3 regions of the Bradyrhizobium sp. 63_E2_N1_3 genome follow, and region 2 is predicted to be linked to each of the others. Evidence: riboswitches for the same ligand, from Rfam matches in the RefSeq annotation. Region 2 holds a riboswitch; each other region holds the start of a gene.

Evidence for each region. A riboswitch is a leader RNA that binds a small molecule or an ion and turns the genes downstream of it on or off. The one in region 2 is predicted to bind cobalamin.
Region 1: linked by a shared signal. The riboswitch ahead of AB7531_RS30635 (DUF1636 family protein) and the one ahead of AB7531_RS21010 (TonB-dependent receptor plug domain-containing protein) in region 2 are both predicted to bind cobalamin.
Region 3: linked by a shared signal. The riboswitch ahead of AB7531_RS30550 (TonB-dependent receptor) and the one ahead of AB7531_RS21010 (TonB-dependent receptor plug domain-containing protein) in region 2 are both predicted to bind cobalamin.

The regions. Positions count from the first base shown of each region.
Region 1 is NZ_CP197235.1:6,394,966-6,398,527, forward strand. Features, by position in the region: gene cobW (cobalamin biosynthesis protein CobW) at 1-923, opposite strand, end outside; gene AB7531_RS30635 (DUF1636 family protein) at 920-1,294, opposite strand; cobalamin riboswitch at 1,391-1,614, opposite strand; gene cobO (cob(I)yrinic acid a,c-diamide adenosyltransferase) at 1,655-2,290, shown strand; gene AB7531_RS30645 (cobyric acid synthase) at 2,314-3,562, shown strand, end outside.
Region 2 is NZ_CP197235.1:4,418,825-4,422,386, forward strand. Features, by position in the region: gene AB7531_RS20990 (hypothetical protein) at 1-15, shown strand, start outside; gene AB7531_RS20995 (hypothetical protein) at 168-380, shown strand; gene AB7531_RS21000 (hypothetical protein) at 483-740, shown strand; gene AB7531_RS21005 (hypothetical protein) at 868-1,089, shown strand; cobalamin riboswitch at 1,165-1,378, shown strand; gene AB7531_RS21010 (TonB-dependent receptor plug domain-containing protein) at 1,722-3,562, shown strand, end outside.
Region 3 is NZ_CP197235.1:6,377,702-6,381,263, forward strand. Features, by position in the region: gene AB7531_RS30550 (TonB-dependent receptor) at 1-1,743, opposite strand, end outside; cobalamin riboswitch at 1,861-2,062, opposite strand; gene AB7531_RS30555 (histidine phosphatase family protein) at 2,134-2,706, shown strand; gene cobT (nicotinate-nucleotide--dimethylbenzimidazole phosphoribosyltransferase) at 2,713-3,562, opposite strand, start outside.

The DNA of each region.
Region 1 (3,562 bases), 2.0 Mb from region 2:
CGCACGCGCTCGCCGACCGCTTGCAGCAACAGGCGCATCGGCTTGCCCGCGACCGCGATATAGCCCTTGACGCGCAGCACGTTCTGCTCGCGCGAAAGACGCTGCACCGATGCGACCAATGCTTCGATGTCGGTAACCTCCGGAAGATCGATCACGACGGAGGCGAAATCGTCGTGCTCGTGATCCTCCTCGCCGTCGTGATGCGAGGGGCGCGCGGCGAGATCGTTCTCTGCGGCAGCGCCGAGGCCAAGGATGACACGCGCATCGATCGCGCCATCGGTGACGGATAGCATCGGCACGCGGCGCGGCATCTCCGCGGTGATGGCGGCTTTGGCGGCTTCGATCCCTGCGGGCCCCGCAAGATCAGCCTTGGTCAGCAGCACGATGTCGGCGCAGGCGATCTGGTCCTCGAACACTTCCGACAGCGGCGTCTCGTGATCGAGATTTCCATCCGCCGCGCGCTGCGCTTCCACCGCAGCCGGGTCCGGCGCAAAACGGCCGGCGGCGACAGCCTCGGCATCGGCGAGCGCAATCACGCCGTCGACCGTGATCCGCGAGCGGATCTCCGGCCAGTCGAACGCCTTCAACAGCGGCTTCGGCAGCGCCAGGCCCGAGGTCTCGATCAGGATGTGATCGGGCCGCACCGGCCGCGCCAAGAGCTTTTCCATGGTCGGAATGAAATCGTCCGCAACGGTGCAGCAGATGCAGCCATTGGCGAGCTCGACGATGTTCTCCTCCGGGCAGTTGGCATCGGCGCAGGATTTCAGGATCTCGCCGTCGACGCCCTCGCTGCCGAACTCGTTGACGAGCACCGCGAGCTTCTTGCCGTCAGGGTTTGCGAGCAGATGCTGGATCAGCGTCGTCTTGCCTGAGCCGAGAAAACCGGTGACCACCGTCACAGGGACTTTTGCGAGCGAGTTCATTCGGCGGCCTCCGGCAACACGGCAATGGGGGGAATGCGGGCAAGCGACTGCTTGCGGAAGATTTCGGGACGGCTGCGCCAGGGCACGAGGCCATCGGGCGCGGCGGCATAGGCCGCAGCACCCGCGACCACGTCGCTCGCATGGGCCTCTGACAGACGGCCATAGACATAGGACCAGCGGCCGGGCGCGCTGAGCGCAACCGAGCAACCCTGGCTGCATGCCGACAGGCATTCAACGGGAACCACATTGACGCCCTCAGGCACGCCGGCGTCGAGGATCGCACCATGCAGGCGCTTGCCGGGCGTCGTCTCACCCTCGTCGAGCGTCTGGCCGGCACGGCAGGTAATACAGACGTGAAGTGTGACGGTCATCGCCTCTTCCAGGATAAACAGCGGGAGGCGAAGAGGCACACGGACCATTCCCCCGAAGGTCCGTTTCCCCGTCGCGGAACACCCCGTCCGCCGGTCCAAAACTCGTCCGCGCTGGCAGGTCTCCCGGCTTGCGGAGCAGGGCTTTTGGCCCTTCGATCCCCGCCTTCCCGATCCCCTGCGGGGGATCAGTGGCCTCGGGCATCTCTCCGGTCACGGTCGCGGGGGCGGCTGCAGTTTGGAGCCGAATCTTGTCGATTCGGACCCTATCGCATTCCCTCTTCGCCTGTCATAGGACAGGAACCAACGCCGGGCCACCATTTGCCCCCGGCCGCCTCTTGTCAAGCCGAAGGACCCTGTCAGATGACGCCTGAACCGGATACCCAAACGGCCGAGGAAACCGACGCCCGCCACGCCGCGAAAATGGCGAAAATCAAGGTCGCCCGCGACAAGATCATGGCGACCAAGAGCGGCGAGAAGGGCCTCATCATCGTCCACACCGGCGCCGGCAAGGGCAAGTCCTCCTCCGCTTTCGGCATGATCGTCCGCTGTGTCGCCCATGGCTTCCCCTGCGCGGTCGTGCAGTTCATCAAGGGCGCCTGGGACACCGGCGAGCGGCGCCTGCTCACCGGCCATTTCGGCGAGCTCTGCCAGTTCCATGCGATGGGCGAAGGTTTCACCTGGGAGACGCAGGACCGCGCCCGCGACATCGCCGCGGCGCAGGCCGGCTGGGCGAAGGCCAAGGAGCTGATATCAGATTCCAATCTGCGCATGGTCGTGCTCGACGAGATCAACATCGCGCTGCGCTACGACTATCTCGACATCGCCGAGGTCGTCGACTTCCTGAAAACGCACAAGCCGCCGATGACGCATGTCGTGCTCACCGGGCGCAATGCCAAGGACGAGCTGATCGAGATCGCCGATCTCGTCACCGAGATGACGCTGGTCAAGCACCCCTTCCGCTCCGGCATCAAGGCGCAAGCCGGCGTCGAGTTCTGACGACGCCAGATTCTGAAAACACCATGGCGCGCGCATTGATGATCCAGGGGGCCGGCTCGGACGTGGGCAAGTCGCTCATCGTCGCCGGCCTCGCCCGCGCCTTCACGCGGCGCGGCCTGCGCGTGCTGCCCTTCAAGCCGCAGAACATGTCGAACAACGCGGCCGTGACCGTCGACGGCGGCGAGATCGGCCGCGCGCAGGCTCTGCAGGCGCTCGCCGCCGGTGTCGAGCCGCACACCGACATGAATCCGGTGCTGCTCAAGCCCGAGACCGACGTCGGCGCGCAGGTGATCGTGCAGGGAAAGCGCATCGCGGCCGCGCGGGCGCGCGAATATGCGGCGATGAAACCGTCGCTGATGGGCGCGGTGCTGGAAAGTTTCGAGAGGCTGAAAGCGCGCGCCGATCTGGTCCTGGTCGAAGGCGCCGGCAGCCCGGCCGAGGTCAACCTGCGCAAGGCCGACATCGCCAATATGGGCTTTGCGCGCAAGGCCGACGTGCCCGTCGTGCTGGTCGGCGACATCGACCGCGGCGGCGTCATCGCCCAGCTCGTCGGCATCAAGACGGTGATCGACCCCGACGATGCCGCGATGATCGAGGGTTTCGTCATCAACAAGTTCCGCGGCGACCCCTCGCTGTTCGACGACGGCTACAAGCTGATCGAGCAGAAGACCGCGTGGCGCGGCCTCGGCGTACTGCCCTGGTTCGCGCGCGCCGGCGAGCTGCCGGCCGAGGATGCGCTGGGGCTGAGCGACGCGCGCAAGCCAGGCCAGTGCAAGATCGCCTGCCTCGCGCTGTCGCGGATCGCCAATTTCGATGATCTTGATCCGCTGAAACTCGAACCTGGCGTCGATCTCGTGATGGTGCGGCCGGGCGAAGCCATCCCCGGCGACGTCCGCCTCGTCATCATCCCCGGCTCGAAATCCACCCGCGGCGATCTCGCCTTCCTGCGCGCGCAGGGCTGGGACATCGATCTCCTGGCGCATCATCGCCGCGGCGGCCATGTGCTTGGCCTCTGCGGCGGCTATCAGATGCTCGGGCGCAGCGTCGCCGACCCTGACGGCATCGAAGGTCCCGCAGGCGATACGCCGGGTCTCGGACTTCTGGACGTCGCCACAATGATGAGCCCGCAGAAGACGCTGACGCGCGTCGCGGCCGTGCATGCCGCCACGGACCAGCCGATCGACGCCTACGAAATCCACATCGGCCGCACCGACGGACCGGATCGCGCGCGCCCGTTTGCGAAACTGAATGGGGAGCCGGAGGGCGCGATCT
Region 2 (3,562 bases):
AAGGCCGCGGCCTGACGCCGCCTGCAATCCGTTCTTAATGTTTGGCGCGCATCCTTTGAGGATGCGAGCGTCGCGATCATGATTGCTCGCATTGGGAATGCCGAGGTCCGTTGCGGTGCAGCGCATCTCGCTGACGTCGCTTTGCCGCTCCTCACCAGGGCAATCCCATGCGCCTTCTCGCAGTCCTCATCTTCGCGCTCATGACGGCCGCCTGCAACCAGGAGCAGGACATCACCGGCTCGACCCCGGTCTGTGCGATGCGGAACTACAGCTCCTACAATCCCCGCGACATGAACCAGTGCGTTGCCGCCTGCAAGGCGTGCGACCACGGCAACACCGTCACCTGCACCACGTCATGCACCCTCAAGGGTGCCCACTGAGCGGCGGCGCTGGCTGGAGCTAGCGCCGAGGGTGCTCGGGCACCGGAACGATTCACATGGGTTAGTCATTGAAGCGGCAGGCAGGACGCGGAGTCCTATGGAATGGGTATGCTCGATCCCGGTCGGTTCCTGGTGTCGTGCTCGCATTGCGATGCATGGCCGATGGCGGCCAACGTCAAACGTTCGAGCTGGTCTTCGTCGCCGCACGAGGTCCGCTTCGTATGCCCGCGCTGTCGCCGCGAGGAGACCGCCATCAGCTCGGCCTCCGGTGAGCTGACCCCGATCCGGCGCATCGACGCTCCGCTGCGCGACGTCACCGCGGCCTGGGCTCAGGCCCAGCGGCCAAGAGGTCGGGCGTAGCCCGCCCGTCACAGGACCAAGAGATCGGGCGTAGTCGGTTCTGCGCAACGCCTTGCGCGGTCCGTTTTGGAACCCGGCCTACGCCGACGCGTTTCCGCTCCGACATCAACGCATCGAGGCCCTGCGAATGATCAGCGAGCATTTCGACACCCGCACCCGGATCAACATGAAGCTGGCGCTGGATCGGGTCTGCCGCAATCGCCCGGTCGGCGAGGACCATTGCTTTCGCAGGTCCGTTGCCGAGAACATCATCCGCTGCGCGCTCACAGGCCGCACCGGCATCGGCCAGCTCGTCGATGCCGGCGAGCGGGCGATGATCAGGACGCGTTCGGAGCGGGAGCCGGCCTGATTGCGCCGGCTCAATCTCCGGTGCGGCGCTCTGACCGTGATGCAACCGGCCGATTGACTCTTCGCTTGCCCGCCCCGTAGATTGGCCGGTGACGGTTCTCCTCACGGAGATCAAAAGGGAACGTGGTGCGAGGTTTTCCCGATACCGGGATATTCTCAACGCCACGGCTGCCCCCGCAACTGTAAGCGGTGAATCTTTCGTCATATGCCACTGGGAATCTCGGTCCTGGGAAGGCGACGTAAGGTAACGACCCGCGAGCCAGGAGACCTGCCGTCAGCCGTGGTCACACGCGAAGATGTCGGTCGGGGAGTACAGACATTAGCTTCACCGGAGCAATCGAACGCTCCGCCGTGAAACCTCGTTCGCTGTGACGTGCCACTGACGTCATACCGAGGTTACAAGAGTGTCCCGTATTGTCTTTGCCGCCAGGCGCTTCCGCGCCGGCGTTGTCGCGTTCGTTTCCCTGTATTCGCTCGATCTGTCCATCGCCCGGGCCCAGCAGTCGGCATCGCCCGATCTGCTGCCGCCGGTCGAGGTCGCGCCGGACCGAGCGTGCGGCCAAGCCGCGAGCCGCGCGGCCGCCCGACCAGCCCGAGCAGCGGCGCGTCGCTCGGCTGCCGAAGCCCGAGCTGGTGCCGGCGTCGTCTCCGGTTGCCGGGGTATCCGCGGCCAACCTGTTTCCGACGGTCGTCGTCAGTCCGACGGGCGTTGTCACTCCGACCAATCTGGTTGCGAGCTCGGTGACGGTTCTGACCGCCAGAGACATAGAGCGCGATCAGCGCCGGACCGCATCCGATGCGCTGAGCGCGGTTCCTGGCCTGAACCTCGTGCAGACCGGCGGTCCGGGCGGACAGACGTCGATCTTCATGCGCGGAACGAATTCCAACCACACCAAGGTCCTGATCGACGGCATCGATGTCAGCGATCCCGGCAACCCGAACCGTTCGTTTGATTTCGGCCAGTTGCTCACCTCCGACATTCAGCAGATCGAAGTCCTGCGCGGTCCGCAGGGCGGTCTCTACGGCGCAGACGCGCTGGGTGGCGTGATCTCCATCGTGACGAAGAAGGGCGACGGTCCCGCCCGCGCCACCGGCTCGGTCGAGGGAGGCTCGTTCGGAACGTTCAATCAAACTGCAGGTCTGAGCGGCTCACAGGACCACTTCAACTATGCCTTCAACGTCGCGCATTTCCACGCGAACGACGTGCCGGTGACACCGGTCGAATTGCTGCCGCCGGGGCAGAAGGCGATCGGCAACTATTACGACAACATGACCTATTCGACGAAGCTTGGCGCCGAATTGAGCGAAAACCTCACGCTCAACGGCGTGGCGCGGTACACCGACGCCACCCTGCGCTTTACCGGAGACACCTTCGATCCCGTCACATCCGCGAGCTTTCCCGCGGCCGCGCAAAGCACGCAGACGGTGCACCAGCTCTTCACGCGCGGGGAGGCGGTCTGGTCCGCTCTCGACGACCGGATGAAAAGCTATTTCGGCGTCAACTACACCAATCACTGGAACTACAACATCTCGCCCGGCGACGCGATGGCCACGATCACGACCGGCGACCGCGTCAAGTATGATTGGCACACCACGACCCAGCTCGCGCCCAACAACAATGTCATCATTGGCGCGGAGCATGAGACCGAAACACTGCAAACGGCGACGGTTTCGGCGCAAAACGTCAACAAGGCCGGATATATGGAGCTGCAGTCCCAGTTCCGGGATCGCATCTTCTTCACGGCCAATGTCCGGCAGGACGACAACGAGCGGTTTGGAGAGCATCCGACCTTTCGTCTGGCGTCTGCCGTGATCGTGCCGGTCACGGATACGAAGTTCAAGGGAAGCTACGGCACGGGGTTCAAGGCGCCGACGCTCAACCAGCTTTACGTCAGCTTTCCCGCGTTCTTCTTCTTTGCAAATCCCAACCTCAGGCCCGAGGAAAGCGTCGGATACGACGCCGGCTTCGAGCAACCCTTGTTTGGCGATCGTGTCCGCTTCGGGTCGACCTACTTCCGTAACAACATTACCGACCTGATCCAGAGCACGTTCGATCCCGTGACGTTCACGAGCACCAACACCAATATCGGCAAGGCGATCACGGAGGGCACGGAGAGCTTCGTCGCGGCTGCGATCACCGACCGGCTTCGCGTTCGTGCCGACTACACTTTTACCCGCGCAGTGGATGCAACGGCGGGACTGGAGCTGCTGAGGCGTCCGAAGGAGAAGTGGAGCGCAAATGTCATCTGGAATCCGATCGACCCGCTCACATTGTCCGCAACAGTGTTGCACGTCGGGAGTTTCGTCGATGGCAACCGCGACTTCAGCATTCTGCGTCTGCTGGCTCCGGCCTACACTGTCGTCAACGTCGCAGCCGAATATCTGGTCACCGACCAGGTGAAGGTGTTCGGCCGGGTCGATAATCTCGCCAATGTGCACTATCAAAATCCGACCGGCTTTCTGCAGCCGGGACT
Region 3 (3,562 bases), 2.0 Mb from region 2:
GGTCGGGCCGAGCAGGAAGATGTTGTTGGCCGAGATATCGGCGCCGGTCGCATACTGGCTGAAGAAGGTCAGGCCCGGAACGGCCTCCCAAGTGTAGCCGATACGCCCCGTCGTCGGGACCCAGGACGTCGAGAACGGGAAGTTCGCCTTTTCCAGCCCGGCGGAGTCGGTCGAGTTGCGGTCAAGCCCGATATGCTCGACGCGCAGGCCGCCGACCAGCGCGAAGGTTCGCGTGAGCTTCAGCCGGTCCTCGAACGACAGCGCTTCGTTGTCGATGCGCGCGGTCTGTTGCTGCGTCGTGAGCAGGCCGTAAAGGCCACGGTCGGGATTGACGAGCGAGACGTAATCGTCCGGGAAGTTGGCCGCGCCTGGCCTGACGAAATCGAGATAGCTGGACGAAAGTGTCGTGACCAGGCGGTTGTCGAAGCCTGCGATATTAGCGTCCCAAATCAGGTCGGTAATGTTGCCGACAAGGCGTTGGCTATGTGCAACATAGAAGCGCTCGCGATCGACCATGTTCGAGTTGGGCAGGCCCGTACTGGCATTGAAAGCCTCGATCTCGTTGTTGAACCAGGTACGCTCCGCGCCATAGGCATAGGCTTGGCTTTTCAGCGTCAGGTCAGGCGCCAGCTTCAGTTCGAAGCCGCCGCGCAGCCACACCTCTTGTGCCACGTTGCGGTTGTCGAGAACGTTGTAATTGGTGTTGAAGGTACGATCGTCGATCGTGATCGCACCGAGCTTCGTTTTGTTGAAGTTCGAGACGTAATTGCCCGAAACAATGCCGCTCGTCGCATGCGAGCCGCTGAAGGCGATCGGTACCAGCGGTGCGCCCCAATAGGCCTTCGAGCGATCTTCCCGGTACTCGATCGCGCCCCAGATCTTGAGGCTGTCGGAGATGCGGTAATTGAGCTGGCCAGACACATCCAACGTCTTGGTATTGGTGTCGTCGGCAAAGCCATTGAGCGAGGCGCGGCTGATGTCGAAGCGGTAGTCGAGCCCCTGCACGTTAGTGCTGCCGCCCGAGCCGTAATGGACGCCGAACGAGTTGAGCGAATCCCAGGAAAAGTCAGCTTCATTCCGGATCGGCCCGGTGTGTGGCTGCTTCGTGATCAAGTTGATTGCGCCACCGGCGGCACCTTCGCCCGACATCAGCGAGGCCGGACCTTTCAAAAATTCCACGGCTGCGAGATTGGCCGTATCCGTGATCCGCGAGGTCATGTTCTGCGGACCGATCTTGATGCCGTTGTAGAGCATGTTGATCTGGCTGTTGGTGAAGCCACGCATGGAGAAAGCCGCGGGCTCGGCCGGATTGTCGCCGGAGGTGACACCGACCGCGCCCTGCGCAACCTCCGACACGGTGCGATAGCCCTGCTCCCGCATGGTCGCGGCCGAGATGACTTCGACGGTCGCGGGTGTCTCCTGCACGGTCAGGCCGAGGCGCGAGGCGCTCTCGGCAACCACATTGGTGTTGAGCGGCGTCTGCGCCGCCGCGGTCGGCACGACGGGCTTGGCCGCGGCCGATGCGGCCGCTGGCCTGCGCGATGCTGCGCGGCGTGGGCTCTGCGCGTCCCGGGCCGCCGGCTTTGCCGGTTTGCGGGATTGGGCGGGCGACACCTCGACCGGCGGCAGCGGCTCGCGGGCCTGCTGCGCCACGGCGGCAGGCAGATCGAGGGTGGCAAATGACGTAAGCGCGGCGGAAGCGAGCAGGAAGCAACGCGGTCGTACAAGACGAATGGAAGACACAGTTCGGGACCTCGGTGTGACGTCAGTGGCACGTCACCGCGAACCAAGGTCCCATCTTCCGGCTTATGAGCCTTCCGATGAAGCCGAATGTCTGTACTCCCCGACCGACATCTTCGCGTGTGACCACGGCTGACGGCAGGTCTCCTGGCTCGCGGGTCAGTACCTTGCATCGCCTTCCCGGGACCGAGATACCCAGTGGCTCGTGACGCAAGATTCGCCGCTTACAGTTGCGGGGGCAGCCGCGGCATTGGGGACAAAATCCCCGCACCGCATTCCCTTTTCATCCCCACTCGGGGAAACCGTCAAAGCCATCTAGGATTACCGACAAGACAGAGTCAATGTGCCGGTGCGACGTTATTACCACAGCGACCAACTTCCCTGGAGATAGGCATGGAAGGCGAGACCTTCCTCTGGCTGATACGGCATGCGCCCGTCGACGGCGCCAAAGGGACGATCCACGCAGCCGACGCGCCCGCCGATCTCGGCGATCGCGTGCAGCTGGAGGCGTTGCGGCAGAGGCTTCCGCCAGATGCTGCGAGCTTGGCGAGCCCGGCGCGACGTACGGTTGAGACGGCGCGCGCGCTGGGACTCGAACCCGCGTTGGTGCCCGAATTCAGTGAGCAGGATTTTGGCGACTGGACCGGCCTGCGGCATGACGAGCTCGCGGCGACCGGCGGCGAGGCCTATGCGCAGTTCTGGAGCAATCCGGCGCGCGGCCGGCCGCCGGGCGGCGAAAGTTTTGAGGATCAGGTCGCGCGCGTCCGGCTGGGTCTCGCGCAAATCGGCGCCGGCTCAGCAACGCTCGTCGTGCACTCCGGCACGATCCGCGCCGCACTCTGCATTGCTCTGGATCTGACACCACAAGCGGCCCTGCGCTTCGTGATCGATCCGTTGTCACTGACCCGGATCGACCGGCTCGCCACCGGCTGGCGCGTCGTCGCGGTCAATCAGCGCGCGGCTTGAGCTGGATCAGGCCGGGCGATCCGGCACGTTGGCCTGCGCGAAGGTCGCCATGCCGTTGTGAAGGCTGCACGCGAGCCGCACCAGCGGCAGCGCGATGGCGGCACCCGATCCTTCGCCGAGCCTGAGATCGAGGCTGATCAACGGCTGCACGTTCAGCGCGCGCAGCACCAGCCGATGCCCCTGCTCCGCCGATTGATGCGACGGCAGCAGGAATGGCTGGCACGACGGGTTCAGCCGCACCGCCGCCAACGCGGCCACGGATACGATGAAGCCATCGATCAACACGGGAATGCGGGCTTGTGCAGCCGCAATGATGGCGCCGCAGATCGCCGAGATTTCGAGGCCGCCGACGGCGCACAGGATCTTTTCCGGCGAAGCACCTGCAACGCCATGCCGCACGATCGCAGCGTCGATCACGCGCGCCTTGTGCGCACGGCCGGCCGCATCGACGCCGGTACCGCTGCCCGCGATCTCCTCGGCACTGATGCCAAGCAGGCTCGCCGCAATCGCCGCCGACGTCGTGGTATTGCCGATGCCCATCTCGCCGAAGATCAGGAGATCGGGCCTGCCGGCGTCTGCGCGCGCGACTGCGCGCTGACCGGCTTCGAAGGCGAATGCCAGCTCCGTGGGGGTGAGCGCGGCTTCCACGCTGAAGTCGCGCGTGCCGCTGCGCGGCTTGTCGGTGACGATTCCTGCCATCTCCTCCTGTGCCAGCGTACCGGCGTCGACGACCTCAAGGTTTGAGCCAAGCTCACGCGCCAGCACCGAGATCGCGGCACCGCCCGAGGCAAAATTCGCCATCATCGCGATGGTCACTCCTTGCGGATAGGCCGACACGCCCTGCGCGACGATGCCG